DNA from 2 places in the Brevibacillus sp. LEMMJ03 genome. Region 2 is predicted to be linked to the other one. Evidence: a T-box and tRNA genes for the amino acid it is inferred to sense, from the RefSeq annotation. Region 2 holds a T-box; the other holds one or more tRNA genes.
The links. A T-box is a leader RNA that pairs with one kind of tRNA and senses whether it is charged. The one in region 2 lies ahead of serS (serine--tRNA ligase), so its partner is inferred to be a tRNA-Ser.

Region 1: it has a tRNA-Ser gene. The T-box ahead of serS (serine--tRNA ligase) is inferred to sense a tRNA for this amino acid. The anticodon was not compared.

Annotation. Positions count from the first base shown of each region.
Region 1 is NZ_VKJN01000010.1:167,526-184,755, forward strand. Features, by position in the region: gene FOI68_RS14510 (DEAD/DEAH box helicase) at 1-1,077, opposite strand, end outside; gene FOI68_RS23535 (hypothetical protein) at 1,225-1,368, opposite strand; gene FOI68_RS14515 (phosphodiester glycosidase family protein) at 1,490-2,545, shown strand; gene FOI68_RS14520 (DUF6886 family protein) at 2,570-3,076, shown strand; gene FOI68_RS14525 (ABC-F family ATP-binding cassette domain-containing protein) at 3,153-4,724, opposite strand; gene FOI68_RS14530 (HEPN domain-containing protein) at 4,721-5,608, opposite strand; gene FOI68_RS14535 (small acid-soluble spore protein P) at 5,801-5,950, shown strand; gene FOI68_RS14540 (DUF5937 family protein) at 6,049-6,792, shown strand; gene FOI68_RS14545 (aspartyl-phosphate phosphatase Spo0E family protein) at 6,789-6,950, opposite strand; gene lpdA (dihydrolipoyl dehydrogenase) at 7,098-8,510, opposite strand; gene FOI68_RS14555 (dihydrolipoamide acetyltransferase family protein) at 8,516-9,898, opposite strand; gene FOI68_RS14560 (alpha-ketoacid dehydrogenase subunit beta) at 9,997-10,977, opposite strand; gene pdhA (pyruvate dehydrogenase (acetyl-transferring) E1 component subunit alpha) at 10,981-12,066, opposite strand; gene FOI68_RS14570 (alpha/beta hydrolase) at 12,374-13,108, shown strand; gene FOI68_RS14575 (hypothetical protein) at 13,128-13,322, opposite strand; gene FOI68_RS14580 (amino acid permease) at 13,646-15,079, shown strand; tRNA gene FOI68_RS14585 (tRNA-Ser) at 15,245-15,337, opposite strand; gene ltaE (low-specificity L-threonine aldolase) at 15,453-16,475, opposite strand; gene FOI68_RS14595 (HesB/IscA family protein) at 16,589-16,891, shown strand; gene FOI68_RS14600 (HelD family protein) at 16,962-17,230, opposite strand, start outside.
Region 2 is NZ_VKJN01000012.1:1,730-14,141, reverse strand. Features, by position in the region: gene FOI68_RS15585 (winged helix-turn-helix transcriptional regulator) at 1-307, opposite strand, end outside; gene FOI68_RS23555 (hypothetical protein) at 550-702, shown strand; gene pdaA (delta-lactam-biosynthetic de-N-acetylase) at 879-1,670, shown strand; gene FOI68_RS23550 (hypothetical protein) at 2,309-2,449, shown strand; tRNA gene FOI68_RS15575 (tRNA-Arg) at 2,968-3,044, opposite strand; gene aceA (isocitrate lyase) at 3,130-4,410, opposite strand; gene aceB (malate synthase A) at 4,429-6,039, opposite strand; gene serS (serine--tRNA ligase) at 6,477-7,766, opposite strand; T-box leader at 7,921-8,148, opposite strand; gene pdxT (pyridoxal 5'-phosphate synthase glutaminase subunit PdxT) at 8,260-8,850, opposite strand; gene pdxS (pyridoxal 5'-phosphate synthase lyase subunit PdxS) at 8,861-9,745, opposite strand; gene FOI68_RS15545 (D-alanyl-D-alanine carboxypeptidase family protein) at 9,850-11,154, opposite strand; gene guaB (IMP dehydrogenase) at 11,332-12,412, opposite strand, start outside.

The sequences.
Region 1 (17,230 bases), on a different contig from region 2:
GGTCTGCTTGGCAAACTTGCGGACGATAAACAATTCCTGCGGCGTGACAATGGAAAAGACCAGACCCGCCCGGCCCATCCGGCCGGTGCGGCCGCTTCGATGGATGTAGGTATCGACGTCGGGAGCGGGATCGTAATGAACGATGCATTCCACGCCCGGGATATCAAGGCCGCGAGCGGCCACGTCCGTAGTGATCAGGACGGGAAAAGCACCGTCGCGGAACTGCTGCAGGGTGTGGGCCCGCTCTTCCTTGCTGGCGTCGCGGTGCAGCAAACGGCACGGCAGGTGGTGATACGCGAGCTTGGCGGTGATCTCCTCCACCTTGTCGATCTGATTGACAAACACGATCGACGCGCGGGCGTTGACGAGACGCAGCAGCCGGCGCAGCGTGTCCGCCTTTTTGCGGGGATCGCTGACCAGGTACATGTGCGCCACACCTGCCCCGTTCTCCGGCGCCGCCGATCGGATCACGACCGGATCGGCAGCCAGCGCCGAGGCAAGCTGCACCACGCGTTCCGGCAAGGTCGCGGAGAAAAACAGCCGCTGCGTGTCCCGCAACGTCCGTTTTAACACTTCCTGAACCGGCCGCAAAAAGCCTTCGTCCAGAAGGCGGTCGGCTTCGTCCACCACCGCCGCCTTTACGGTGTGCACCTTTACTTTCCGCTGCTCGATCAGCTCCAGCAGACGTCCCGGTGTGGCGGCAATCAGCGCCGGCCGCTTTTTCAGCCGCTCCACCTGCCGCTTCACGTCGACGCCGCCGATAATCGGCACCACGGCTGCCCCTTTTTTCGCGAGCAGCGGCTCCGCCTCTCTGGCAATCTGCATCACCAATTCGTGAGTCGGAGCCAGAACCAGCACCTGCAGCTCCTTGCTGTCCGCTTCCACCCGGTCGATCAGCGGCAGCAGGTAGGCCAGCGTTTTCCCCGTTCCCGTCGGCGATTCCACCAGGGCGTTTCGGCCGCTTTGGACGACGGGGATCGCATCCTGCTGCACGGGCGTGGGCCGCTTCATATTCCGTTCTTCAAGCGCCTCCAACAGCGGTGCGCTCAGCTTGAAATCAGCAAACGTGGTACTCACAACAATCCTCCTGGCAAGACATGATCATGGGTAAGCTTACCACAAATGGCTGCCAAGTGAAACCGCCAAAAGGAATGCCTCAACGCGCGGGTCCCGAACAAGCGGTACATCCATCTGATCCGTCCGGCAGGAAGCCGCCGCCTGCCGTCAGCGGTTGTTGGAATCGAGCCGGGTTTCCCGTTTTTCCATTTTGTCGTGCCGGTCTTTCTCGCTGTGCTGGTTGTGCGTCCCGGGCGGATGATCCATGTACGCTTCCACCTGTTTTTGAAATTCCTTGTCATATCCGCGCATGCGGCTCACCTCCTGCAGATAGTCTGTCCGCGAACGTTCCCGCTGTCCCCTGAAACTTTTTTCCCGTCCAATCGTCAAACTTATACGACAAATATAAACATGGATGTGGGGAAGAGCACTTATGACCACCTTGTCACGTACCTTGACGCAGAAACGAAGGCAGCGGCGCAGCCGACGGTGGAGCTGGTTCAGGCGGTTGGCGGCTGCCTGCGCGTTCACGTTTGCCACCCTTGCCCTGGGCGGCTTCCTCTTTCTCTTCGGCACGGAGACGGGCGAAGAGCTGCGGGAATGGGCAGCCGGTACGCTGCTGACGACGCAGCACGACTACTGGGCGCCGTACACGTTTTTGCCCGACGACAAACTGGAAGAGCTGAAAAGACAGATTCGCAATCCCGTCGTCATCAACTCGGAAGCGGACACGGCGAAGCAGCCGGACGCCCGGCCGGTCGACGTCCCCGCGCCGGAAAAGCCGAGGGACCTGATCGAGATCGAGGAGATCGACGAAACGCGCGGCAGTTATTACTTCAAAGGCAAACTGATGTACATCAGCGATCCCAACCGCGTCCATCTGGTCGTCACCACGCGCAAGGACCGGGGCGATCTCCTCGACGAGTTCGCCAAGAAGTACAACGCCATTGGGATCGTCAACGCCAGCGGGTTTTCCGACCCGGACGGCTACGGCAGGGGAACCAAAGCGTACGGCGTGGTGATCAAGGACGGCAGGATCCTGCAGGGATACAACCCGAAGAGCGGGGAAACGGCCCTAGGCATCACCTATGACGGCAGGCTGGTGACCGGCAATTACTCCGCCCAGGAGTTGGTGAACATGGGCGTTCGGGACGCGATGAGTTTCCGGCCGCAGCTCATCGTCAACGGCAAAAACCTGTTTGCGGACAAGCCCGCCAAAAGCTGGGGGATTCAACCGCGCACCGCCGTCGGTCAAAAAGCGGACGGCACCATCGTGTTCCTGGTCATCGACGGACGGCAGCCCGGCCACTCCATCGGCGCCAGCATGAACGACGTGGCGGAAATCCTGGCATCTCGGGGCGTCGTCAACGCGATGGCGATGGACGGCGGTTCCAGTTCGATGATGCTGTACAACGGGGAAGCCATCACCAGGACTTCCTGCCCGTACGAACGCGGCCGCTATTTGCCCAATGCATGGGCCGTCTACTAACGAATATCGCCAAGGAGGGGAAACATGCTGTACCATTTCAGCGAGGATCCGACCATTGCCCGGTTTGACCCCCGCCCCCATCCGTCGCATCCCGCCCTGCCGCCGGCGGTCTGGGCCATCGACCGGGAGCGGGCGCCGATGTACTTCTTCCCGCGCGACTGTCCGCGCATTGCGTTCTACCGGCTCCCCGAGACCACGTCCGAAGACGCGGACCGTTTTCTCGGACACACCACGGCCCGAATGGTGATCGCCACCGAGAACGGCTGGTACGGACGGATCAGGCAGGCCAAGCTCTACGTCTACCACCTGCCGCCTGAGCCGTTCACTTGTTGGGAACGGGGAGCCGGCTACTACATCGCCCACGAATCGATTGAACCGCTGAAGGTGGAGCCGATGGGCGACCTGATCGAGCGCCTGACCGCAGAAGACGTGGAGCTCAGACTGATGCCCTTGCTTTGGCCGCTGCACGATGCGCTGCTCGCCTCCTCGCTTCACTTTTCGATGATCCGGATGCGCAATGCATCCCGGTAGGCTCCGACGGCCTCGCGCAATCAAAAACAGGCAGCCCGCTCACCAAAGCGTCGGGCTGCCTGTTTGTTTGCCTTTCTTACCGTTTGATCGCGGTCCTGGCCTGCGCCTGGCTCCACTCTTCCACGTTCCACACCTGGGTCACCCAGTCTTCGTAAAAGTCCGGTTCGTGGCAGACCAGCAGCACGGTTCCCTTGAAGGCCTGCAAGGCGCGTTTCAGTTCGTCCTTGGCCGCCACATCGAGGTGGTTGGTCGGCTCGTCAAAGACCAGCCAGTTGCTTTCCCGCTGGAGCAGCTTGCAGAGCCGCACCTTGGCCTGTTCTCCCCCGGAGAGAGCCGTCATGGGGCGGTTGATGTGCTCGTTTTTCAAACCGCAGCGGGCCAGAGCACCCCGCACTTCATGGTTGTTGAGATGAGGGAACTCGTTCCACACCTCGTCCAAGGCGGTGACCGGCTTCGGCTTTACTTCCTGCTCGAAGTAGGCCGGCTGCAGGAAGTCACCCTGCTCCAGTTTGCCCCCGAGCGGCGGGATCAGGCCGAGCACCGTTTTCAGCAGGGTGGATTTCCCCACCCCGTTCATGCCGACGACCGCCACCTTTTCCCCTCGTTCCAGGGCGACCGTCAGCTTGGGCAGCAGCGGACGGGTGTAGCCGATCTCCAGTTCTTCCGCCGTGAAGACGAAGCGGCTGCTCGCCCGCGCTTCCTTGAAAACAAACGTCGGCTTGGCCGCCGTCTCCGGCTTCTCGATGCGCTCGATCCTGTCCAACTGCTTCTGCCTGCTCTTCGCCCGGCCGGAGGTGGAGGCGCGCGCCTTGTTGCGGGCGATGAAGTCCTCCATCCTCGCAATTTCCTCCTGCTGCTTCTCGTAGGCGTCCAGGTGCTGGCTGCGCTTCATCTCCGCCTGGGCGAGGAACGACTCGTAGTTGCCCGTGTAGCGGGTGAGCTTCGCAAACTCCAGGTGGTAAATCACGTTGACGACGTCGTTCATGAACCCGGTGTCGTGCGAGATCAGGATAAACGCGTAGGGATACGCTTTCAGGTAGCCTTTCAGCCAGGTGATGTGCTCATCGTCCAGATAGTTGGTCGGCTCGTCCAGAAGCAGCACGGTCGGCTGTTCCAGGAGCAGCTTCGCCAGGAGCACCTTGGTCCGCTGACCGCCGGACAGAGCGGCGACGTCCCGATCCAGACCAATCGCGGACAAACCCAGGGCGTTGGCGATTTCCTCCACTTTGGCGTCAATCAGGTAAAATCCGCTCGACTCCAGCCGATCCTGAATCTCGCCCATGCGCTCCAGCAGCTCTTCCAGCTCCTCCGGTGAAGCCTCCGCCATCCGCTCCCCGATCGCCACCAGTTCCGCCTCTTCCTGCAGCAGCGGCAAAAAGGCTTCCTTGAGCACGTCCCGAATGGTCTTGCCCGGTGTCAGCTTGGTATGCTGGTCGAGGTACCCGTAGCGGACCTTAGGCATCCACTCGATCCGTCCGGCGTCCGGAATCAATTGGCCGGTCAGCAGGGCCATCATCGTGGACTTCCCCGTTCCGTTCGCGCCTACCAGGCCCACCCGTTCTCCCGGCTGCAGCCGAAACGACACGTCGCGAAACAGCGTGCGTTCGGCGAAGCCGTGGCTCACATTTTCTACGATTAAAACGCTCATGATTTCCTCCTGTTTGTCGACTCCATTCGTACCTGTTCAAAAAAGGCGGGCTTGTACCGGCTGGCGTAACTCTCTCCGGCCATGATCAGCTCGTCCAGCCGCAGGCGCAGATCCTGCAGCGTGATGCCCTCCATCGCCGTGTTCAGAATAACCGCGCGCGCCATTTGACGCAGGCGGTTCACATCGTCTTCCAGTTCTTTGCCCAGCACCTTGCCGCTGTGGACGATCTCCGAGCGATGGTTGTAGGACCGTTTCACAAACTGGGCCACCCGCTCCCGTTCGGCAAACGTTTCCCCGAAGTAATAGGCCATGCGCAGCCGCAGCTTGTACGTGATCTCTCCCTTTTTGCCGTCGGGCACAAACAGCGACTCCAGCGCAATCCACAAGTCCAGCAGTTGGTCCTCCAGACTCTTTTTCTCCAGGGAGAGGGCGTAGCGGCGAACGGCGAGCTGAGGCAGGGCCGGCTTGTCCCAGATGAGGGACAGAAAGATTTCCTCGGTCCGCTCGTCAAAGCGAAACTTCTTCCCGTCAATGGAACGCTTCAGATAGGTGATCCCGAACACCGGCGGCTGGGCCGTGATGACGTACGGGATGGAGCAGATGCCGTCCAGCGTCGCCAGGTTCAGCTTTTGTTCGATTTCTTCGATCCAGGCCTGATCCTGCCTTACTTTCAAATCGGGGTACTCGGCGAACAAAAACAGGCTGTCCACCCCTACTTTGCGGTCAAACAGCAGACGGCTCTCGTCCATTTGATTTTTAAGAAAACGGGAGGCCAGCTTGTACAGTTTTTCCTCTCCCGACAACAGCACAAACGACTGGGGCAGATCAATGCGCACCGGTCTGGACGTCGTCGAGTTAAAGACCGGCGCAATCAGATACGGCATGGGCATGTCTCCTTTCCGGCTCTGGACAGGTGCGTCCGGCTGACGGGCAGTCCGGCTCCGACCCAAAGGTTACATAATACTTATTATGTCATTCATTTGCTGTCTCCGACATGCTTCCTTCTAGAATACCAGCAATTCCTATGGTTCGTCATCCTTCGTTTCCGGCATGCTATACGGGAAGGAGATGATACCATGGAAAAGGATCGCGTGCGCGACGAAAATCCCCACCAAACGTACAACAACACCTACGAACCCATGGAACAGACCGGCGAGCCGCTGCCCGGCTCCAAACAGGTAAAGCAGGCGAATCACTCGCGCCAGGTCAAAACGAGGGAAGGCTGATCCGCTGCGCCTTCCTGTTTTTTACAACCAAATGATTGAATTGTCCCACAAGGATGAACTATGATGATTACAGTATCCTTGATGGAGGTCAACCAATCATGATTCTCATTCCGCTTTCGGGCCACAGCCCTCTTCCGCACAAAATCAGCTACAGTGTTTCTCCCTTGTACGAGTTGGCGGCAAGCCTCCACGCACTGGCTCAGGAAACGCCCGACCCGCGTCTGGCCGACTGGGCCGCAGACATACTGGCCGGCTTTCGTGCCGCCCGGATCCAATCAGACTGGGAATACTTTCGTCCGATGTTTACCCTCGCCATCCCCGACGCGTTCGATCCGCTGCAAACCAGAGGCGTGATGGCCGTTGACGATCAATACGACTACTTCTTCACGCTGTCCGAGGAAGCGTTTGCGAACAGCCTGCGGCCGATGCTGGACGCGTGGGAGAAAACCGGTGAGGATGTTCCGCTCGCCGCCGACCTGCAGGAGGACCCCGCGTTTGTCAAAGGGCGCTTCAACCTGTTTATCTCCACGTACTGGCAGCTTTTTTTCGCCTCGCAGTGGGAGGCGTTGGCGCCCCGGTTTGTACGGGAGGCGGAACGGATCCATCTGTCGCTGCGCTCGCTGGATGAGATCACGGCCTATTTGCGGACGATCGCTCCCCGCTTCCGCTACGATGCCGAGCAGGAGCAGCTCGTCTGGGAAAACGGCGCTCCCGACGCTCAACACGTTCAGCAGTTGGTCCTCTACCCCAGCCATTTTTACACCGGCGCTGCGTCCCTCGCCAAAAAAGGGGCCTGCGCTCACCTGCTCTATCATTTCGAACAATGCAAAACGCCCTGTTAAGGGCGTTTTGCGTATTGCAGCATGTGCGCAACGATTAACCGATCCAGTTGTTGACTCATCTTTACAATCTCAGGGTCGTTAAAATTGTAACCGGCATCCTTGGCTGCGCGTTCCAGTTGCTGCCGCAGATCATCAATCATCTTCTGCGTAATGTTCATGCTGCCAGACCCCCACCCGACTCGATCAACCACTATTTTACATTATTTGATAATGCGTGGAAAGAGGAGAATGTCCGCGGGAGCGGCCGTGCCAAAAAAAGGAAGCCCTGCATCCGTTGGAGATGCAGGGCTTTCGCTTTCGTGCGTTTACTTGTTCAGCACGTGAATCGGATGGCCCAGGGCCAGTTCCGCAGCTTCCATCGTCACTTCGCCCAGGGTCGGGTGAGCGTGAATGGTGAGCTCGATGTCTTCCAGCGTCGCTCCCATCTCGATGGCGAGGCCGATTTCGGCGATGATGTTGGACGCTTCCGGTCCGACAATCTGGGCGCCCAGCACCAGATTGGTGCCTTTTTCGGCGATCAGTTTCACGAAGCCTTCACCGGCATTGACAGACAGCGCGCGGCCGTTCGCGGCAAACGGGAAGCGGCCCGCCACGTAGTCGATGCCCTGTTCCTTGGCTTCTCTTTCGCTGATCCCGACGCTGGCGATCTCCGGATCGGAGAAGACGACAGCGGGGATGGCCTTGTAGTCCACTTCAGACGGACGGCCGGCAATCGCTTCCGCAGCCACTTTGCCTTCGTAGGAAGCCTTGTGGGCCAGAGCCGGGCCGGCGACGATGTCCCCGATCGCGTAGACGTTGGGGATGTTGGTGCGGCCCTGTTTGTCCACCACGATGTAGCCGCGGTCGGTCAGGTTCATGCCGATGTCGCGCACGCCCAGTTCGTCCGTGTTGGGACGGCGGCCGACGGTTACCAGCACGTACTCCGCTTCAAACTGCATCTGCTCCCCTTTTACTTCCGCCGTGACGATCACGCCGTCTTCCTTTTCCTCCATGCCTTGGGCGAGCGCCTTGACGTTGATGTCCACGCCCAGCTTTTTCAGCTTGCGTTCCACCAGGCGGGTCATCTCCGGCTCGAATCCCGGCAGGATCTGGTCAGAGCCTTCCAAAATGGTTACCTTGGTGCCGAATTTGGCAAAGACGGTACCCAGCTCGATGCCGATGTAGCCGCCGCCGATCACGACCAGGCTCTTCGGAATTTCCGTCAGGGACAGGGCTTCCGTCGAGGAGAGCACGCGCTTGCCAAACGGGAACGCCGGCAGTTCGATCGGACGGGAACCCGTGGCGATGATGCAGTGGTTAAAGCGGTAGCGGTTCACGTCGTAGCCGTGGAAGACCCGCACTTCGTTTTCGCTGACAAACAGCGCTTCGCCGGGGATTACCTGAATCTTGTTGCCCTTGAACAGCGAGGCGACGCCGCCGGTCAACTGCTTGACGATGCCGTTTTTCCACTCTTGGACTTTGGCGAAGTCCACTTTTACGTTTTCCATGGTGATGCCCATGTTCGCCGTGTGCTGAGCCTGCTCATACGTGTGAGCCGCGTGAATCATCGCTTTGGACGGAATGCAGCCGACGTTGAGGCACACGCCGCCCAGGTCGGCTTTCTCCACCACGGCGACGGATTTGCCCAGTTGGGCGGCGCGAATGGCCGCCACATAGCCGCCGGGACCGGCGCCGATGACGAGAACGTCCACTTCTGTGGTAAATTCACCTACTACCATCGTTCTTATCCCTCCATGACGAGCAGCGTCGGGTTTTCCAGGAGCTGCTTCACGTAGTTGACGAAACGCTGCGCCGGTTCGCCGTCAATCAGGCGGTGGTCAAAGCTGAGCGACAGGGACAGCACTTGGCCGACCACGATTTCGCCGTTTTTCACTACCGGTTTTTCGCTGATGCGGCCTACGCCGAGAATGGCGACTTCCGGGTAGTTGATGATCGGCGTGAAGAACATGCCGCCCGCGGAACCGATGTTGGTGATGCTGAAGGTGGAGCCTTTCAGCTCGTCTGACGTCGCCTTGCGTTCGCGCGCCTTTTTCGCCAGTTCGCCGATCTCGCCGGCGATTTCAAAGATGGATTTGCGGTCTGCCGCTTTGACAACCGGCACCACCAGACCGTCATCGGTGGAAGTGGCAATGCCGATGTTATAGTACTTTTTGTAGACGATCTCTTGTTTTTCGTCGTCGATGGAGGCGTTCAGTTCCGGGAACTTTTTCAGTCCGGCCACGACCGCCTTGACGATGAACGGCAGATAGGTCAGCTTTACGCCGCGCTCTTCCGCCAGCGGTTTTGCTTCCTTGCGCATTGCCACCAGGTCGGTGACGTCCACTTCGTCGAAAATGGTAACGTGCGGAGCCGTGTACGCCGATTTGACCATCGCTTTGGCAATGGCTTTGCGGATGCCTTTGAGCGGAACGCGCTCCTCCACTTCACCCGCCTGTGCGGTGTAGTGTACGGTCGGTGCCGCAGCCGCCTGCTGTACGCCGGTCGGCGCTTGCGCTGCAGGTGCAACCGCTTCGGCCTGTGCTTGGGCAGCTTGAGCTTGTGCCGGTGCTGCCGCGCCGCCTGCGAGGAAGCGGTCTACGTCTTCGCGCGTGATGCGGCCCAATTTGCCGGTACCCGGCACCAGCGCGAGCTGAACGCCTTTTTCACGCGCGTATTTGCGCACGGACGGGGTCGCCAGCACGTGCTTGCGGTCTACAGGTGCCGCCGTTGCCGTCGCTTGCGCCAGCGGCGTGTCCAGCGGCTGGTTGGCGTTGGCGCTCACTTGGGAGCCGATGTCGCAGCCCGGTTCCATCTTGTCTTCTTTTGCCGGCTCGGCCGCAGCCGGAGCTTCTCCATGACCGTGATCCGGCAGGTTGGGCAGTTCGCCTTCCACCTCAAATTCGATCAGCGGATCGCCGACGACGGAAACGGTGCCCTCGGTCACTTTCAGTTCCAGCACTTTCCCTTTGACCGGAGACGGCACTTCCACGACCGCCTTGTCATTTTGCACTTCCATGATCACTTGGTCTTCTTCTACGGTATCCCCCGGCTTCACGTGCCATTTGACGATTTCGCCTTCATGGATGCCCTCGCCAAGCTCCGGGAGTCTGAATGTAAAACGACTCACGTTATCTCCTCCTTATTAAACGCTCCGACGTAATGGCGCACAGATGTGCCTAAAGAAGGCGGAAAGCTGATCTTTCCGCCGCATGTGCAGTTCAACCGTTAAAAGTCGAGGACTTGCGTCAGGCCGTCCACGACGCGTTTTACATCAGGCAGCCAGATGTCTTCCGCCTGCGCGAACGGGTACACCGTATCCGGCGCGGTGACGCGAAGCACCGGCGCTTCCAGGTGCAGGATGGCGCGTTCGTTGATTTGAGCGATGATTTCGGCAGCCACGCCGGAGGTTTTTTGCGCTTCCTGCACGACGATGGCACGGTTCGTTTTCTTCACGGATTCCACAATGGTGTCGATGTCGATCGGATTGATGGTGCGCAGGTCGATCACTTCCACTTTCGCGCCGCGCGCCTTCTCGATCTCTTCCGCCGCTTTCAGGCTGGTATGAACCATGGCGCCATAGGTGATGATGGTAACGTCGCTGCCTTCCTTCACCACGTTGGCCTTGCCCAGCGGAATGGTGTACTCGCCCTCCGGCACCTCCTGACGGAAAGAGCGGTACAGTTTCATGTGCTCCAGGAACACGACCGGGTCGTTGTCGCGGATCGCGGAGATCAAAAGCCCTTTTGCATCGTACGGGTTGGACGGGATGACGACTTTCACGCCGGGCGTCTGCAGAATCAGGCCTTCCAGCGAGTCAGCGTGCAGCTCCGGAGTTTTCACGCCGCCGCCAAACGGGGAGCGGAACGTCACCGGGCTGTGGTAGCGGCCGCCGGAACGGTAGCGCATCCGGGAAGCCTGGGACGCGATCGCGTCAAAGGTTTCAAACACAAAGCCAAAGAACTGGATTTCCGCAACCGGACGGAAGCCGTTGACGGCCAGACCCACGGCCAGACCGCCGATACCGGACTCCGCCAGCGGCGTGTCAAACACGCGATGTTCGCCGAACTCGGCTTGCAGACCTTCCGTCGCGCGGAAGACCCCACCGTTTTTCCCCACGTCTTCCCCGAAGACGAGAACGGTTTCGTCGCGCTTCAATTCACAGCGCAATGCATCCGTGATGGCTTGAATCATAGTCATTTGTGCCATGGCTTACTTCGACTCCTTCGCCAGATATTCTGCCTTTTGCTCTTCCAGCGCCGGCGGCAGTGTTTCAAACATGACGTCGATCAGTTCGCTCACTTTCATCTTCGGCGTTTCGTCCGCTTTCTTGATGGCGTCGGCAACCGCCTGCTTCGCTTCTTCAATGACTGCTTCTTCGTCTTTTTCGCTCCACAGCCCTTTGCTTTCCAGGAACTTGCGGAAGCGGATCAGCGGGTCTTTTTGCTCCCATTCGTTTTGCTCTTCGCCGGTGCGGTAACGGGTCGGGTCGTCGCCGGCCATGGTGTGCGGACCGTAGCGGTAGGTGAGCGCCTCGATCAGGGTAGCGCCCTCCCCGTTGATACCGCGCTGTTTCGCTTCCTGCACCACGTGGTACACGGCCAGAACGTCCATGCCGTCTACACGCGCGCTGGCGATGCCGGCCGCTTTCGCTTTGATCGCGATGTTCTCGGCTGCGGTTTGTTTCTCAAACGGAACGGAGATGGCGTAGCCGTTGTTTTGCGAGAAGAAGATCACCGGCAGTTTGTAGACGCCGGCAAAGTTCATGCCTTCGTAGAAGTCGCCCTGGGAGGTGGCGCCGTCACCGAAGTAGGTGATGGCCACGCGCTTTTCGCCGCGCAGCTTGTAGCCCATGGCGACGCCGGCAGCCTGGGTACATTGGGCCGCGATGATGATCTGCGGCATCAGCACATTGACGCCTTCCGGAATGCGGCCGCCCTCAATGTGGCCGCGGGAGTACAGGAACGCCTTGTGCAGCGGGTAGCCGTGCCACACCATTTGCGGGATGTCGCGGTAGCTCGGCAGGATGAAGTCTTCTTTGGACAGTGCCGCTTCCGAACCGATCATGGACGCTTCCTGACCGGCCACCGGAGCGTAGAAGCCGAGACGGCCCTGACGGTTGAGGCTGATGGCGCGCTGGTCCCACACGCGGGTAAAGACCATTTTGCGCATCAGTTCGCGCAGTTCATCGTCGGAGAGCTTGGGCATCAGGTCAGGACGAACAACCGTACCGTCCGGAGCAAGGATTTGCAGCGGGGTGTTGTTGCCTGTTTGTTCAACAGCAGTGTTTACACTCATCACTTTCACCTCGTCACTGGTATCGTGGAAAATTAGACAGCCCTCGCTGGCAGCGGCGGAACCGGAGCCGCGCTCGTGCAGAGAGGGAAAACTGCCTAAAAAACAATGAGGAAATTTCACTTGTGCTGAAAGTGCTTACAAACACGTTCGCACACCCTGTTATATCTCAGTTCAAATATCTGTTCAACGTGTTATAGTATTGATATTACAGGGTTTATTTCCTTGCTGTTATCATTTACTATAAAATCTGTATCAGTTTTTTTCAAGGCTAAGTTGGGAAATTCCTGCACTTGGGAGGCGGATCGCCATGTCCGACTATGTAAAACGTACCATTGTCAAAGAAGAAGTGCCCAGTCTTCACGTGGACACTCCCCGTTCCGTCAAGGTGTACCTTCCGCCCGGATACAACGAACTGCTCTCGTATCCGGTCGTCTACTGCCAGGACGGCAACGATTTTTTTACCATGGGCCGGATTGCCACCATCGCCAACCAACTGATTCTGGATGAAGGGATGGAGCCGTTTCTCATCGTCGGCGTTTCCGTGGAACGAAGCAAACGGACGAGTGAATACTCCCCCGTCGGTTCGCGCCATGACGGATACAAACGCTTCTTTACAGACGAACTGCTCCCCTACATCGAGGAGCGTTATCCGGTGCGCCGCGATCCGAAATCCCGCGTCTTGGCGGGCGACTCGCTGGGGGGAACGGTCTCCCTGCACATCGCGCTGGACCGTCCCGATCTGTTTACACGCGTGCTGTCCCTCTCCGGCGCCTTTTTCCAGCCGACCCTGGATCGGATCGCACAGGAATCCACCCTCTCCTGGCTGGACATCTGGATGGTGGTCGGTCTGGAGGAAACGGCTGTGGAGACGCATATCGGCACGTTTGATTTCGTGGAGTGGAACCGCGCCGCCCGGCAGGCGCTCACGGACAAACAGGCTGCCGTCTCTTACCGCGAAAAGCCGGGCAGTCACGTATGGGGGCTGTGGCAAAAGGAACTGCCGGACGGTCTGCGCCACTTTTTTCCCGCCCTGCCGCTGTGAAAACCCGCGTCACGGGCCCTCAATACAATCCGTTGATCTCCCGAATCTCCGCGTACGGGTAGTAGCTGCCATCCGTCAGGTATACTCCCTGATGGGTGGCCTTTTCAATCTCGCCCGCCACCTGTCTGGCGTCGCTCAGCACAATGTTGACGATCCTGCTTTCGTCCCGCTGCATCTGATGCTGCACCAACTGGCGCTGTTTGGCGGAAATCATCGGCATCCCTCTTTCTTTTCCCTATTGTTGGATACCTATAGTATTGCTCGCTTCGGGCGATTTACTCCCCGAACGCGGCCGCCCTGCTCCCTCACGATTCCCTGTTGACGGATATATTCAACACTGTTATACTTTTTTACGTTCATTTTACTTTACTCAATTAAACAATTAAACAAGTAAAATGGTAAAACCTTATGTGGAAGCGGGCGCGGCACTGTTCTGCGGCGTGCCTCCCCGCTTGTCCGGTTGTGTTCGGCCGGAACCCCGCCTTTACGGATGGGCTGACATCAAGGTATGACTTCATGACATGTGGAGGGATTCCAATGAGTTCGCAAAAATGGGGCTTCTGGCTGCTGACCGCCTTCGTGGTGGGAAACATGGTCGGATCCGGCATTTTCATGCTGCCCAATACGCTGGTGCAAGCGTCCAGTCCGCTGGCTGTGCTGCTCGCCTGGCTGCTGACCGGGTTTGGCGTGCTGATGATCGCGCTCGTCTTTGGCAACCTGTCCGTCCGCCGGCCCGATTTGACCGCCGGCCCGCAGAGCTACGCCCGCGCCATGTTTGATAATCCGCGCGCCGGAAAGATCGCCGGTTTCAGCATGGTCTGGGGGTACTGGGTGGCAAACTGGGCGGGCAATGTCGCCGTCATCACCACGTTTGCCGGGTATCTGTCCGCGTTTTTTCCGATCATGCAGGACAAAACCGTCCTGTTCTCGCTCTTTTCCTTTCAGGTGGAAAAAGGAAAGCTCACGACGTTTCTCGTCTGCACCGCGCTGCTGTGGGGCTTCCACACCTTGTTGGTGCGGGGGCTGAACGGCGCAGGCAAGCTGAACTTCCTGTCTACGGCCACCAAGGTGCTGGGATTTGTGCTGTTTATCGGCGTCTGCCTGTTTGCCTTCAATGCGGCCAACATGGGCGATTTCTACACCCCGATCACGGATGACCAGGGCGTGATTCACGGGCTGCCCAGCCAGGTGAACATGGCGATGCTGGCTACGCTGTGGGCCTTCATCGGGATTGAGTCGGCTGTCGTCCTCTCCGGACGTGCCCGCTCCCAACGCGACGTGCGGTCGGCCACGATCGCCGGGCTGCTGATTTCGCTCGTCCTGTACATGGGCATCACGTTCCTGACGATGGGGGTCCTGCCGCTCGAACAACTGCGAGAGTCGGACAAGCCGCTGGTGGACGCCTTGTCCCAAGTGATCGGCAGCACCGGCGGGACGGTCATGGCCGTGCTGGCCATCGTTTCGCTCATCGGCAGCACCATCGGTTGGCTCCTGATCGGGTCGGAGCCGCCGTTTCAAGCGGCCCGCGCCGGCATGTTCCCCGCTTCGTTCGCCAAGGTAAACGCCAGCGGAAGTCCGGTTCGCTCGCTGACCGTTACGAACCTCATGTCGCAGTTGTTCATTTTTTCGACGATTTCCGGCACGATTGCCGAAGCGTACCACTTTGTCATCACGGTGGCGACGCTGGCCATCCTCCTGCCCTACCTGGCTTCCGCCGTGTTCCAGCTCAAGCTGGTGGCTGTCGGCGAGACGTATGAACGGCAGCCGGGCGCCCGCCTCTTTGACGGCGTGGTGGCCGTGCTGGCTGCGCTGTTCTCGCTCTGGGTGATCAAGACGGGGACGGCCGACATGAAAACGCTGCTGTTCGGACTGGCTCTCTACGCGGTCGGGCTGCTGCTCTATCCGGTGATGACGCCGCGACAGACGGCGGCAGCCGCCCCTTCGCCGCAGGCAGACCCCGAACGCAATTAAATGTAAATAAATAAAGAGAAAAAAGGCATGTCCATGCGGGGCATGCCTTTTTCTTTCCGGAATCGTCCATCGGCTCCATTCACCAGCCGACGTCATGGACCACGAACAACGTGGAACATGCAAAAAACGCCTCCCGCTTCCGGGAGACGTGTATCTCGCTTGTGATGGCGGATGGGGTGGGATTTGAACCCACGAGACGGCTCAACACCGCCTACACGATTTCCAATCGTGCTCCTTCGGCCACTCGGACACCCATCCATTTTTCGTGACGAGTGATAGTATACACCGTTTTTTTCGGCAAATCAATAGGGAAAATCGGCTCCAGACGAAAAAAACGTGCAGCGCGATGGACGCATGCTGCACGTTTCTGCCGTTACGCCGTCAAGACCGATTCGATGATCTCCAGCGTCTTGACGATGTCTTGGTCGCCGATATGGCGGTGGGTGGTGAAGCGGACCACGTATTCGTCGAAATCGACGGCCCGCACGCCCCGTTCGGCGAGGCGGGCCAAAAATTGCTCGGCGGTCAGTCCGGCCGATTCCGTGCGGACCAGGACGATGTTGGTCTCCACCGGCTCCACGTGCAGGCCGAGCTTGCGCAGCCCTTCCGCCAGCATGCGTGCCCGGGCGTGGTCCTCCTGGAGCCGCTCCGTCATCTCCGTCAACGCGAGAATCCCCGGCGCGGCCAGGTAGCCCGCCTGCCGCAGGCCGCCGCCCAGCTTTTTGCGCCACCAGCGGGCCTCTTCGATGAATGCCCGATCGCCGGCCAGAATGGAACCGACGGGGGCGCTCAGTCCCTTGGACAAACAGACGGTGACCGAATCGGTATGGCGGGTAAACTCCGTCACATCCCGTCCCAACGCAACGGCTGCGTTGAACAGGCGGGCTCCGTCAAGGTGAACGGCTGCCCCGTGTCGTTTGGCCGTTTCGTATACGGCCTCCATCTGTTCCGGCGCAACCACGGCGCCGCCAGCCCGGTTGTGCGTATTTTCCATGCACACCAGCCTGGTTCGCGGAAAGTGAATGTCGGCACCGCGGATGGCACGGGCCACGTCGGCCGCCTGCAGCGCGCCGCGAACCCCCGCCAGTGTCCGCGTCTGCACGCCGGCCAGCGCCGCCACCGCTCCCCCTTCGTAGTAAAAGATGTGGGAATTGGCCTCCATGATCACTTCGTCCCCGCTGACGCAGTGGGTCAGCACCGCCACCTGGTTTCCCTGGGTGCCGCTGGTGACGAACAGCGCCGCTTCCTTCCCCAGTCGTTCCGCGGCGATGCTCTCCAGCCTGTTGACGGTCGGGTCCTCCCCGTACACGTCGTCTCCCACTTCCGCCTCCGCCATCGCGCGAATCATCGCTTCCGTCGGTTTGGTCACCGTGTCACTTCGCAAATCAATGGTCATGCAGATTCCTCTCCTCTCTTCCTTCCATTTTAACACTTTGCGCATTGCACATCGATTTTCCTGTTTGGTAAGATGGAGAGGACACTTTTTTAATAGTAAGGAGACTGCCCCGCATGAATGTAAAAATCACCCGCAACGCCGCGAAGCAACTGAAAGCCGTGCTGGACCAGGAAGAAGACAAGGAGCTGAAACTGCGCGTCTACGTCACGCATAAGCACAGCGACCACGCCCACTACGGCCTGGCGCTGGACAAGCCCGGTGCCGACGACGCGGTCGTCTCCACTGACAAGGAGATCGACGTGATCGTCAGCAAGGACGAGCCTCTGCTGGACGGCGTGGTCATTGACTACCTGTACCTGCCGGAAGAAGGCTACGTCATCACCAATCCGTCCAAAGGCAATCACGGGGATCACTGATTCCAATGAAAAAGCTCTCTGCGCGACATCCTTCGCAGAGAGCTTCTTTCTTTTTTGAACAAAGCGTCCTCTATGATCTTCCGTACAACAACTCGTCGGGAACATCCCGCAGCAGCGGGGTCATCCGCCCCGCTTCGTGCAGCATCAACAGGCGGTGAACGGGACGGGTCATCGCCACGTACAGCAGCTTGGCGTCCCACTCGCTGTCCGTGTATCGCTCCACATCCAGCAGGATCACCGCGTCAAACTGCAGCCCTTTGGTCAAATACGCCGGCATGACCGTCACGCCGCCGGGGAACCGGCTGTCTTTGGAGCCGAGCAGGACCAGCTCGCTGATCG
Region 2 (12,412 bases):
CGATCCACATTTGTGCCCATTTCTCGACGCCTTTGATGATCGGTTCCAGTGCGCGTCCTTTATCCGTAAGCGAATATTCCACCCTCACCGGAGCGGAATCCGTATAGACCTCCCGATGTACGAGTCCTTCCTTCTCCAAATCCTTCAGCCGTTCCGACAAAAGCCTGCCGCTGATCGGAAGCGCCTCTTCAATCGCACAAAAACGCTGCGGTCCCGAAAGAAGCTGGTGCAAGATCAGCCCTGTCCAACGCTTGCCGAGCAGATGCATGGCTTTTTCAAACTTCGGGCACAGAGAAGACTGCTTCATGGAAATCACCTCATTCTCCATTCAGTATACCGCTCTTTTTTACTTGCATCAAAACCTGGACTGTAACAATCGGGCGGAATGGGCCGTGTAGTCGATTCCCGTAATGGCGGGCATGACGTTTGCCGTCTACGGCTGCAGCCCATTTCAAATGGGGCCGGAAAACGCGGCCGTTCCCCCGCCCGTATGCCGCCCCCTGCGGATCGGCATGCTAGTGAATGGAAACGTCAGGAGGTGAGTGCTCCATGCCCGGCCAAAAGGACAGGGCCAAGGCCATTTTTGAAGTGGAAGACAAGGTTCCGGTCGGTTCCGTTGACAAGACCCGAGCCGGAACCCCCGATCGCTCCGAGCAGTATCCCATTCCGGCCCCCCGTCCCGTTCCCTGGGAGGAGGCTTGAGGACGTCCGGCCTTCCCGGTCCATGCGGCAGGGGAAGGCCGCTTTGTTTGTGGCACCGCGCTGTTCCTTTCCCGAAGAGCCTTGTCGCGGTACGGTACATAACTTCCCAACATTGTTGGGACAATATCGCTAGGAGAAAACGGGAAGCCTATTGTCACAAAGGAGGGCGGGTTACCATGAAGCGCTTCACCATTCTTTCCGCTGTCTTGCTGCTCGTTACCATCGTTACGGCACATGCGGCTGCCCATCCGGATACGGCGTACCATTTTGGCTTTAAAAAGAGCAGGGACGGCCAGCTTCCTTCCATCGACCAGGAAGGATTCAAGTCCGTTGTGGAGAAGCACGGGGCCATCTTTTTGGGGGATACGACCAAAAAAGAACTGTTTCTTACCTTTGACAACGGGTACGAAAACGGCTACACGGGGCAAATTTTGGACACGCTCAAGGCCAAAAAGGTGCCGGCCATTTTTTTTGTGACCGGACATTACGTGAAGGACCAGCCGGAACTGGTTAAACGGATGGCGGACGAAGGGCATCTCATCGGAAACCACTCCTGGAGCCACCCCGACATGACGACAATCCCCAACGCCCGCATCAGGGAGGAGTTGGAAAAAGTACAGACGGAAGTTGCCCGGATCGCTGGTCAAAAAGAGATGCGCTTTTTGCGTCCCCCCCGAGGAATTTTCAGCGACCGCTCCCTTGCCGCCTGCAAGGAGTTGGGCTATACCAGCGTCTTCTGGTCGATTGCCTACAAAGACTGGGACACCAAGGTGCAGAGAGGCTGGCGGTACGCGTACGACAACGTCATCTCGCAGCTTCACCCGGGTGCCGTCATCCTGCTGCACGCCGTCTCCCGCGACAACGCGGAAGCGCTGGGCGCAATCATCGACGAGGCGCGCAAGCAGGGGTACGAATTCAAGAGCCTGGATCAGTTGGTCCCGCAGCAGCCCCCGACACCTGTTCCGTAAAGCGGCCTGCCGGGAAAGGGCTGCCTGTTCGTCCCTACCCTGTCATGGAAAAAGCGGCGCGTTTGTTTGAAGCGATGCCGCTTTTGACACGGAAAAAACCGACGCGTTCTTCCCCGACTGAAGCCGCCTTTCTTCTCAACCCAAACCGCCCATACACGGATTGGACGCCACGAAAAAACCGTCTCCCATCAGAGAGACGGTTTTTTGCCCAGGTCCGTTTTCGTTCCTGTATCTTCACGGTTTTCTTTATAACAATCCATGCAAAGCTCATTGTTATTTTCAATTTCGTACTCCGTTAGACGAACCTGACATACTCGACATTGTCTTTCGGTCAATACCAAGTTCAATGAGTATACCCCTTTCTTCTCACGGTAGTCATTTTCATTGTATCTCATAAATGGGAGCAATGAATAAGCCCGATGTTAAAATTGTGTGAATTCTTAATAAAATATTGCCAGTTTTTTGTAGTGGAATACCTGCGCCATACGCTACAATCAAGGGGTTAATAAAGGTTGCAGTGTGTCTCGGCCAAAGTGGAACTGGATCATCCCGTGAGATAGCCATATACGTTTTCCTTTCAGATTCATTACAAGAAAGAAGAAAACTCGTCTGTTTTTACAACCCAAGGAGGAACTTTCATGATGAAAAAAATGATCAGTCTTAGTGTCATTCTGGCGATGCCTGTTTGGATTCTATGGGGGTGCTCAGCCATCTCCACAACAGTCACCCACAAATGGAAAAACAGGAAGAAAAAGGGAATAAATCAGCATTGTCTTTAACGAAAAAGAGGTCAAACTACCAATCAGGCAAATACCGCCTATCAATCAGTTCTTGGAACAATTGGATCCAACGCAGCGTGAACAAGAAATGTCACGCTTTCGGATTACCACATTTTCCTCCAAGACGGGCGATCTCTATGCTGATGTAGGATATACAAGAGACCATTCTTTCACGACCCTTGCCAAGTGGAAGCAACAAGACAAGCCCACTAAAACGGTAAAAATTACGTTTGACCTTTAACGCGTGCGTGAATGCCGATGAAGTCCCAGGCGGTCACTTCGTCGTTGTACTGAGCCGCCCCCCTTGTGGGGAACGTCTATTGTACAGGGCCGGAGCGCGGCAACGCTCTTGGCCCTTTTTTGTTTACGCAAATTAATGTACCCTGCATACATTTTTATGGTATCACAAATCGCCGTCCCTTCGACAATGGGTATCGAATCCTTTGCATGGAACCTCCTATTTCTGCAGCAGCACAATCCGTAAAAAGAGAAAAAACCGCGCCATCGCGCGGTTTTTATGGCGTCCCCGAGAGGACTCGAACCTCCGACACGCAGTTTAGGAAACTGCTGCTCTATCCTGCTGAGCTACGAGGACGTAATGCACCTACCTTAATTATATGAAGGATGACGACTTTTTGCAAATGGGAGGACCAGGGACAATGCCCCGGTCCTCCGTTTCATCAGCTATGGGTAAACTGCTCTTCCTCGGTGGAGCCTTTCAAGGCCGTGGTCGAAGAGGTGCCGCCGGCGATCACCTGTGCCACTTCGTCGAAGTAGCCGGTGCCGACCTCCCGTTGGTGGCGGGTCGCGGTATAGCCGTACGCCTCGCTCGCGAACTCCGCCTGCTGCAGCTCGGAGTAGGCGGCCATGCCGCGCTCGCGGTAGCCCCGGGCCAGCTCAAACATGCTGTGGTTGAGCGTATGGAAGCCGGCCAGAGTGACGAACTGAAACTTGTAGCCCATCTCGCCCAGTTCATCCTGGAAGCGGGCGATGGAATCTTCATCCAGCTTCTTTTTCCAGTTGAACGACGGGGAGCAGTTGTACGCGAGCAATTTCCCCGGGAATTGCGCGTGGATCGCTTCCGCGAACCGGCGTGCTTCCTCCATGTTCGGCTCCGAGGTTTCGCACCAGATCAGATCAGCGTACGGCGCGTAGCTGAGGCCGCGGGCGATGGCCGCGTCCAGCCCGCCGCGCATGCGGAAGAATCCTTCGGGTGTGCGCTCGCCGGTGAGGAACGGCTTGTCGCGGTCGTCGATGTCGCTGGTGATCAAAAAGGCGCCGTTGGCATCCGTGCGGGCGACGATCACGGTCGGCACGCCCATCACATCAGCGGCAAAGCGGGCTGCGACCAGATTGCGGACGGCCGACTGCGTGGGAATCAGCACTTTGCCGCCCATGTGGCCGCACTTTTTCTCCGAAGCCAACTGGTCTTCGAAGTGAACGCCGGCGGCTCCCGCTTCGATCATGCCTTTCATCAGCTCAAACACGTTGAGCGGTCCGCCGAAGCCCGCTTCCGCGTCAGCCACGATCGGCGCAAACCAGTAGATGTCGCCGGTCCCTTCCGCCTGCTGGATCTGGTCGGCGCGCTGGAGCGCCTGATTGATCCGCTTGACCACCTGGGGAACGCTGTTGGCCGGATACAAGCTCTGATCGGGGTACATGTGCCCGGCCAGGTTGGCGTCGGCCGCTACCTGCCAGCCGCTCAGGTAGATGGCTTTCAAGCCCGCTTTCACCTGCTGGATCGCCTGGTTGCCGGTGAGGGCCCCCAGCGCCTTGATGTGGTGTTCCGTGTTGAGCAGGTGCCACAGCCGCTCCGCCCCCAATCTCGCCAAGGTATGTTCAATCTGCACCGAACCGCGCAGCCGGACGACGTCCTCTGCCGTATACGGGCGGACAATTCCCTTCCAGCGCTCCGCCTTCCAGCTTTCCTCCAACTGTCTGATCGCCTCTTGCTTGTTCATCCTCTTCCACTCCTTTTTTTATTCAAGATAGCCATAGCCCGGGATGGTCAAGAACTCTTCGAATTCGTCAGCCGTCACCAGCCGCAGAAACAATTCGCCCGCCAACTGGTATTTGCCGCTCTCGTACCGTTCCCGGCCGATGGCTTGTTTCAACGTTTGCAGTTCCTCGCTCAACCACTGTTTGACCAGTCCGGCGGTAATCTTCCTCCCGTCCGGCAGCACGCCCCGGCGGTGGCGAATCCACTGCCAGACCTGGGCGCGGGAAATTTCCGCCGTAGCCGCGTCTTCCATCAGGTTGTTGATCGGCACGGCGCCGTGGCCGCGCAGCCAGGCTTCGATGTACTGGATGCCGACGCTGATGTTGGTCCGCACCCCCTCTTCCGTAATCGGCCCTTCCGGCACTGCCAGCAGATCGGCCGCCGTGACCTGCACATCCTCCCGCTTGTACCAGATCTGGTTGGCTTCCGGCATCAGGCGGTCGAACACTTCCATCGCCACCGGCACCAATCCGGGGTGGGCCACCCACGTGCCGTCATGGCCGTCGTAGGCTTCCCGCTCCTTGTCGGCCCGCACCTTGGCCAGCGCCTCTTCGTTTTTGACCGGATCGTTTTTCACCGGGATTTGCGCCGCCATTCCCCCGATGCAGGGCGCCTGCCGCTTGTGGCACGTCTTGACCGCAAGCGTGGTATACGCCCGCATGAACGGCACCGTCATCGTCACCAAAGCGCGGTCGGGGAGGATGACATCGGGCTGGTTGCGCAGTTTTTTGATGTAGCTGAAAATGTAGTCCCAACGGCCGCAGTTGAGTCCGGCGCTGTGCTCCCGCAGCTCGTACAGGATTTCATCCATTTCAAACGCGGCCAGGATCGTTTCGATCAACACCGTCGCCTTGATCGTGCCGCGCGGAATCCCCAGTTCGTCCTGGGCGAACAGGAAGACGTCGTTCCACAGCCGGGCTTCCAGGTGGTTCTCCAGTTTGGGCAGGTAAAAGTACGGGCCCGATCCGTTTTCCCGCAAGACATGGGCGTTGTGGAAGAAATACAGCCCGAAGTCAAACAGACTGCCGGAGAGCGGCTGCCCATCCAGCAGCACGTGTTTCTCCTCCAGATGCCAGCCGCGCGGACGGACGATCAGCACAGCCGTTTTGTCCTTCAGCGCGTACTGCTTGCCTTCCGGACTGGTGTAGGAAATGGTGCGTCTCACCGCATCCCGCATGTTGATTTGTCCCTGGATCGTGTTGGCCCATGTCGGCGAGTTGGCGTCTTCAAAATCGGCCATAAACATCCGGGCTCCCGAGTTGAGCGCGTTGATCACCATCTTGCGGTCGCCGGCCGGACCGGTAATTTCCACCCGGCGGTCCTGCAGGTCGGGCGGCAGGGGAGCCACTGTCCAATCAGCCTTGCGAATGTGGGCGGTCTCGGGCAAAAAATCGGGCAGCTTCCCGCAGTCAATCTCCTCCTGCCGTTTGCTCCGCTGTTTCAACAGGTCCCGCCGCCTCTCGCCAAACGCCCGCTCCAGCTTGATCAAGAATCGAATCGCGTCGGGGGTGAGAATTTCCCCATACTGCGGCGGCAGCTCGCCGGTGATGGTCACTTCGGCAGGGTAATGGTTGGTGTGCAGCGTAGTCAAAGCAGGTTCCTCCTCTCCTGAACCGGAACGTTATTATGATACAGACGACAAATGATGCAGACTATTATAGTACAGCACCAGCAAAAAAAATGACCTTAATCCAGATACCCGCTGCCGCTGCAGTGGCTGCAGCTTACACAGCCGTCACCGTGACAATGATGGCACGCCACCCCGTGCTCGTCATAACCGGCCCCGCCGCACTGCGGACAATTTTGTTCGCCGTTTCCTTCACACCGAGAGCAGTTCATTATCGTTCCCTCCATTCCTGTATTAATACAATACTCAACTGTTTTGTTGTTATTATATAACAGAGATTCGTACAAAGCAACAGCATTTTCAAAAAATTCCGCCGCTGATGTCACAAACAAAAACGGCTCTCCATCCCGTGGACAGAGAGCCGTTTTTCCCTATGCTGGTTGTCTGTGCACCGCACACCGTCAGCGGCTTTCCTTCGGCGCGATCTTTTCCAGGCCGCCCAGGTACGGACGCAGTACTTCCGGAATGACGATGGAGCCGTCCTCCTGCTGGTAGTTTTCCAGCAGAGCGGCCACGGTGCGGCCGATTGCCAGACCGGAGCCGTTGAGCGTATGGACGAACTCCGGCTTGCTCTTCGCGTCGCGGCGGAACCGGATGTTGGCCCGGCGCGCCTGGAAGTCCTCAAAGTTGGAACACGAGGAGATTTCCCGATAGGTGTTGTAGCTCGGGATCCATACCTCCAGGTCGTACTTTTTCGCGGCGGTAAACCCTAGATCGCCGGTGCACATGCTCATCACGCGGTACGGCAGGCCGAGGAGCTGCAGCACTTTTTCCGCGTTTTTCACCAGTTTTTCCAGCTCGTCGTAGGAGTCTTCCGGTTTGACGAACTTCACCAGCTCCACCTTGTTAAACTGGTGCTGGCGAATAAGTCCGCGCGTATCGCGGCCGGCCGAGCCCGCTTCGGAACGGAAACAAGCGCTGTACGCGGCGTAATAGAGCGGCAGGTCGGCTGCGTCGAGAATCTCGTCGCGGTGCATGTTGGTCACCGGCACCTCGGCTGTCGGGATCAGGAAGTAATCCGGCCCCTCCAGCTTGAAGGCGTCTTCCTCAAATTTGGGAAGCTGGCCGGTGCCGGTCATGCTGGTGCGGTTGACGATGTACGGCGGCAAAATCTCTTCGTAGCCGTGTTCGCCGGTATGCAGATCCAGCATGAAGTTCATCAGCGCCCGCTCCAGACGCGCGCCCAGCCCCTTGTAAAAGACAAACCGGCTGCCGGTTACTTTCGCCGCCGCTTCAAAGTCGAGGATGCCCAGATCGGCAGCCAGCTCCCAGTGCGGCTTCGGCTCAAACGCAAAACGGCGCGGTTCGCCCCAGGTCCAGGCCACCACGTTGTCTTCTTCCGACGTACCGATCGGCACGCTCTCGTGCGGCAGATTGGGCAGGCTCAACAAGATCTGCTCCAATTGTTCGTCCAACTGGCGCAGTTCTTCGTCCAGCGCCTTGATGCGCTCGTTTACCTGTTTCATTTCGGCGATCAGGTGGTCGGCGTTTTCCTTGTTGCGCTTCATGATCGCCACCTGTTCGGAGACCGTGTTTCGTTTATTTTTCAACGATTCCGCTTCTTGAATCACCTGGCGCCGCTTTTCATCCGTTTCGGCAAACCGGTCCAGCGCGGAAATGTCTTCGTTGCGATGTGCCAACCGGCGTTTTACCTCTTCCAAATCGCTGCGCAAAACTTTCACGTCAAGCATGGAAATCCCTCCTAATCCCTATGATCACTGGAAAGCTTCTTTTGTCCAGTCGAACCCCTTTTTGCAGGGCGATCGGAAAGCGCGCGTTCCTGCGGCACACTTCCCGCATCAGACGCACCTGCGGGCAGGACAGTAAAAAACACCCGTCCCCTCTGTAAGGGACGAGTGTCGTATACCCGCGTTGCCACCCTTGTTGACAAATGCGTCGTACGTTTCCATCCGCATTTGCCCACTCTCATCCGTCGTAACGGGACGGTTCCGGGCAAAGTTTGAACCTTTGCCACTCCGAGGTGGATTCCTTTGCACGCCGGATCGGTTTTCACCCGCCACCGACTCTCTGGGCCTGGCTCATGCAAAGTACTAGCCTCATCATCGCATTCCTTATCCGTACTTCTATTGTTAACTGTACTACAGGTTCTATACCTGTGTAAAGGAGGCGGTTGACAAAAAAACCGGCACCACGGACGGTACCGGTTTTTGCTGCGGTGTGGGATCAGGCCTGAACTTTATCGGCCCGGTACTCCTTCACCATGTCGAGGAAGAATTTGTGGATGCGCGCATCCTCCGTCAGTTCCGGGTGGAAGGCAGCCGCCAGGTAATGGCCTTGGCGGGCGGCGACGATTTTGTCTTCGTACTTCGCCAGCACCTGACCGTTTTCTCCCAGTTCCATGATGTACGGCGCCCGAATGAAGACAGCCGGAAAATCGGGAGCGATGCCCGCCACGGGCAGATCGACTTCAAAGCTCTCCTTTTGACGTCCAAACGCGTTGCGCTCCACCTTCATGTCCATCAGACCGAGGTGGCAGTCTTCCTGGCCATTGATGCGGTTGGCCAGCAGGATGGCGCCGGCGCATGTGCCGAAAATCGGCTTTTTGGCTTCGCCAAACTGGCGGATGGCTTCCATGAAGCCGTATTTGTGCATCAACTTGCTGATCGTGGTGCTTTCCCCGCCGGGGATCACCAGACCGTCCAGATCGTCGAGCTCTTCCACTTTTTTCACCGGGACCGCTGTTGCTCCGACCTCTTCCAGCATGCGGATGTGTTCAGCAACAGCCCCCTGCAGGGCAAGTACGCCAATTTTCATGTTGTCCACCTTACCAGCCGCGCTCTTGCATGCGATCCGCTTCGCGCAGTTTGGAGATTTCGATGCCCGGCATAGCCGTACCCAGTCCTTTGGAGACGCGGGCAATCAGATCGTAGTCGGTGTAGTGCGTCGTCGCTTCGACGATGGCGCGGGCAAATTTCTCCGGATTCTCCGATTTGAAGATACCGGAGCCGACGAACACGCCGTCTGCCCCGAGCTGCATCATCAGCGCAGCGTCGGACGGCGTAGCCACACCGCCGGCGGCGAAGTTGACGACCGGCAGCTTGCCGTTTTTATGAACGTATTCCAGAAGTTCGTACGGAGCACCCAGGTTTTTCGCTTCCGCCATCAGTTCGTCGTAGGACATGCTTTGCACTTTGCGGATCTGCGCCTGCATCGTGCGCATGTGGCGAACCGCTTCCACGATGTTGCCGGTACCCGGCTCCCCTTTGGTGCGGATCATGGATGCGCCTTCACCGATGCGGCGAAGTGCTTCGCCGAGATCGCGGGCGCCGCAGACAAACGGAACCGTAAAGTCTTTTTTGTTGATATGGAACATGTCGTCGGCAGGAGTGAGCACTTCGCTCTCGTCGATGTAGTCGACGCCCATCGCCTCGAGCACGCGCGCTTCAACGAAGTGGCCAATCCGTGCCTTGGCCATGACCGGGATGGATACGGCTTTCATTACTTCTTCCACGATGCCCAGGTCAGCCATGCGCGCCACGCCGCCGGCCGCGCGAATATCAGACGGTACGCGTTCCAGTGCCATAACGGCCACGGCACCGGCCGCTTCCGCAATCCTTGCTTGTTCGGCATTCACGACGTCCATGATGACGCCGCCTTTTTGCATTTCAGCCATACCTTTTTTAACGCGGGACGTTCCTACTTGTACCATGCTTTTTGCCTCCTACCCAAGTGGACTCAGGATCTGCACGTTTGTTGCAAACGTTGTCTTAATATTCACCATTGTAAACGAAGTGCGATTTTCGGCACAACCACCTATTTGCCCGTGACGCTGCTGAAAATGTTACTAATAAACTGGATGATGCTGCGGAAGAACAGGCGAATCCAGCTCGCTTCCTCCACATCTTGACCGGCCACGAGGTTGACGCCCGCCTTGGCCGCGTCCTCCGGCTGCAGGTAGTCGCTGTCCTTTGCCCCTTCTTCTTTAAAGGCCACTTTCCCGATGACCTGTCCTTTCGTCAGCGGCGCATTCAGATCCTGGAAGGTCACGACCGGCGTAAACTTGGTGTCCTCGCCGATTTTGGTCAGGACGGTTACCTCTTCGCCCGTTACAGCCGGTACGGTCAGGTCCACACCGTTTTTCACCGGCGCGGTTTCATAGCCTTTCACCGCGGCTCCCTTCTCCAACTGTTTGGTCAGCTTGAAGTTGCTGAAGCCGTAGTCCAACAGCTTTTTGGTCTCTTCGAAGCGCTTCGTCTCGCCGTTTGCCCCCATGACGACGCTGATCAGGCGCATGTCGTCCCGCGTTGCCGTACCGGTGAAGCAGTGTCCCGCCGCCTGCGTATAGCCGGTCTTCAAGCCGTCTACCCCCGGATAGTAGTTGAGAAGTCCGGGAAGCATCCAGTTGTAGTTTTTCTTTTTGATCTCGTTTGGCATACCTTCACGGAACGCCAGCACCGGAATTTTGGAGTATTCCAATGCTTCCGGGAAATCGCGAATCAGCGCGCGGGCCAGGATCGCGGAGTCGCGTGCCGACATCATGTTTTCCTTTTGCTCGGTTTGCGGTGCGTACGGTCCCAGATCGTCGGTGGGCAAACCGGTCGACGTCACGAACGAGGTGTTTTTCATTCCCAGTTCCTTGGCCTTTTTATTCATCATCGCCACGAAGTTGGCTTCGCTGCCGCCCACTTTTTCCGCAAGCAGCACGGTCGCGTCGTTGGCGGACACGATCGCCATGGCCTTGTACAGATCCTTGACGGTATGGGACTCGCCCATGTTCAGGTAGACGCCGGCGGAATCCGGCATTTTTGCGATGTAAAAGGCGTATTCGCTTACCGGGACCTTTTCGTCCCACTTGATTTTCTTTTGTTTAATCGCTTCCAGCACGAGGTACTCGGTCATCATCTTGCTCATGCTGGCCGGCGGCAGCGGCACGTCCGGATTGCTGCTGTACAGCACCTTGCCCGTGGACGCTTCCACCAGAATGGCCGATTTAACCGCCAACTGCAGGTTGGGCTGTGCGGCTCCTGCGCCAACGGCCATGCCGCCCCACGCGGTCAAAAACACAGCGACAGAAAGGAACAGCCCCATCAATCGCCTTGTCCATCTTTTTTGTTTCATTTGCTTTACTCACTCTCCCGTTTCTGTCGTTCTTCGCCACGATTGGCATGAGCACACAAATGTAAGTGTACCATACAAGCAGGCCTTCCTTGAAGCTTGTTTCGACCTGTTTGTCCGTGTCGGAGACTAGAAAAAAACCCCTTTCCAATCGTGAAAGGGGTTTTTGCGTCGATCGTCCTAGGAAATGGAGTAGTTGGGTGCTTCTTTGGTAATCTGCACGTCGTGCGGGTGGCTTTCCCGCAGACCGGCACCGGTGATTCGGACGAACTGGGCGTTGTCGATCAGGTCCTGAATGGTTTTGGCCCCGCAGTAGCCCATGCCGGCACGCAGTCCGCCGATCAATTGATAGACAACGTCAGCCAGCGGCCCTTTGTACGGAACGCGGCCCTCGATGCCTTCCGGAACCAGTTTTTGTTCGTTTTCCTGGAAGTAGCGGTCCTTGCTGCCCGCTTTCATCGCGCCGATCGACCCCATGCCGCGGTACACCTTGAACCGGCGGCCTTGGTAAATCTCGAATTCGCCCGGGCTTTCCTCGGTTCCGGCGAACAGGCTGCCGATCATGATCGCCGACGCGCCCGCTCCGATCGCTTTTGTCAGGTCACCGGAGTATTTGATGCCGCCGTCGGCAATAATTGGAATATTGTACTCGCGGGCAACGCGGGCACAGTCGTAAATGGCGGTAATCTGCGGTACGCCGATACCGGCCACGACGCGGGTGGTACAGATGGAGCCGGGACCGATCCCTACTTTTACCACGGAGGCGCCTGCTTCGATCAGGTCGCGGGTCGCCTCTCCGGTAGCCACGTTTCCCGCCACGATGGTGAGGTCCGGATAGGCTTGTCTCAGCTTTTTCACCGTATTGATGACGTTGACGGAGTGGCCGTGTGCGGTATCCACTACCAGCACGTCCACGCCGGCCTTCACCAGCGCTTCCGCCCGTTCAAACGTGTCGGCCGACACCCCGACTGCCGCACCGCAAAGCAGACGTCCCTGCTTGTCCTTGGCCGCGTTCGGGTACTGGATCGCCTTCTCGATGTCCTTGATGGTAATCAGCCCTTTGAGAACGTTGTTTTCGTCCACCAGGGGCAGCTTCTCGATCTTGTGTTTTTGCAGGATGGCTTCCGCCTGCTGCAGCGTCGTTCCGACAGGAGCCGTCACCAGATTTTCTCTGGTCATGACATCTTTAATGGGAGTGGAGAAGTCGTGCACAAAACGGAGGTCACGGTTGGTAAGAATCCCGATGAGGTGGTTCTGCTCA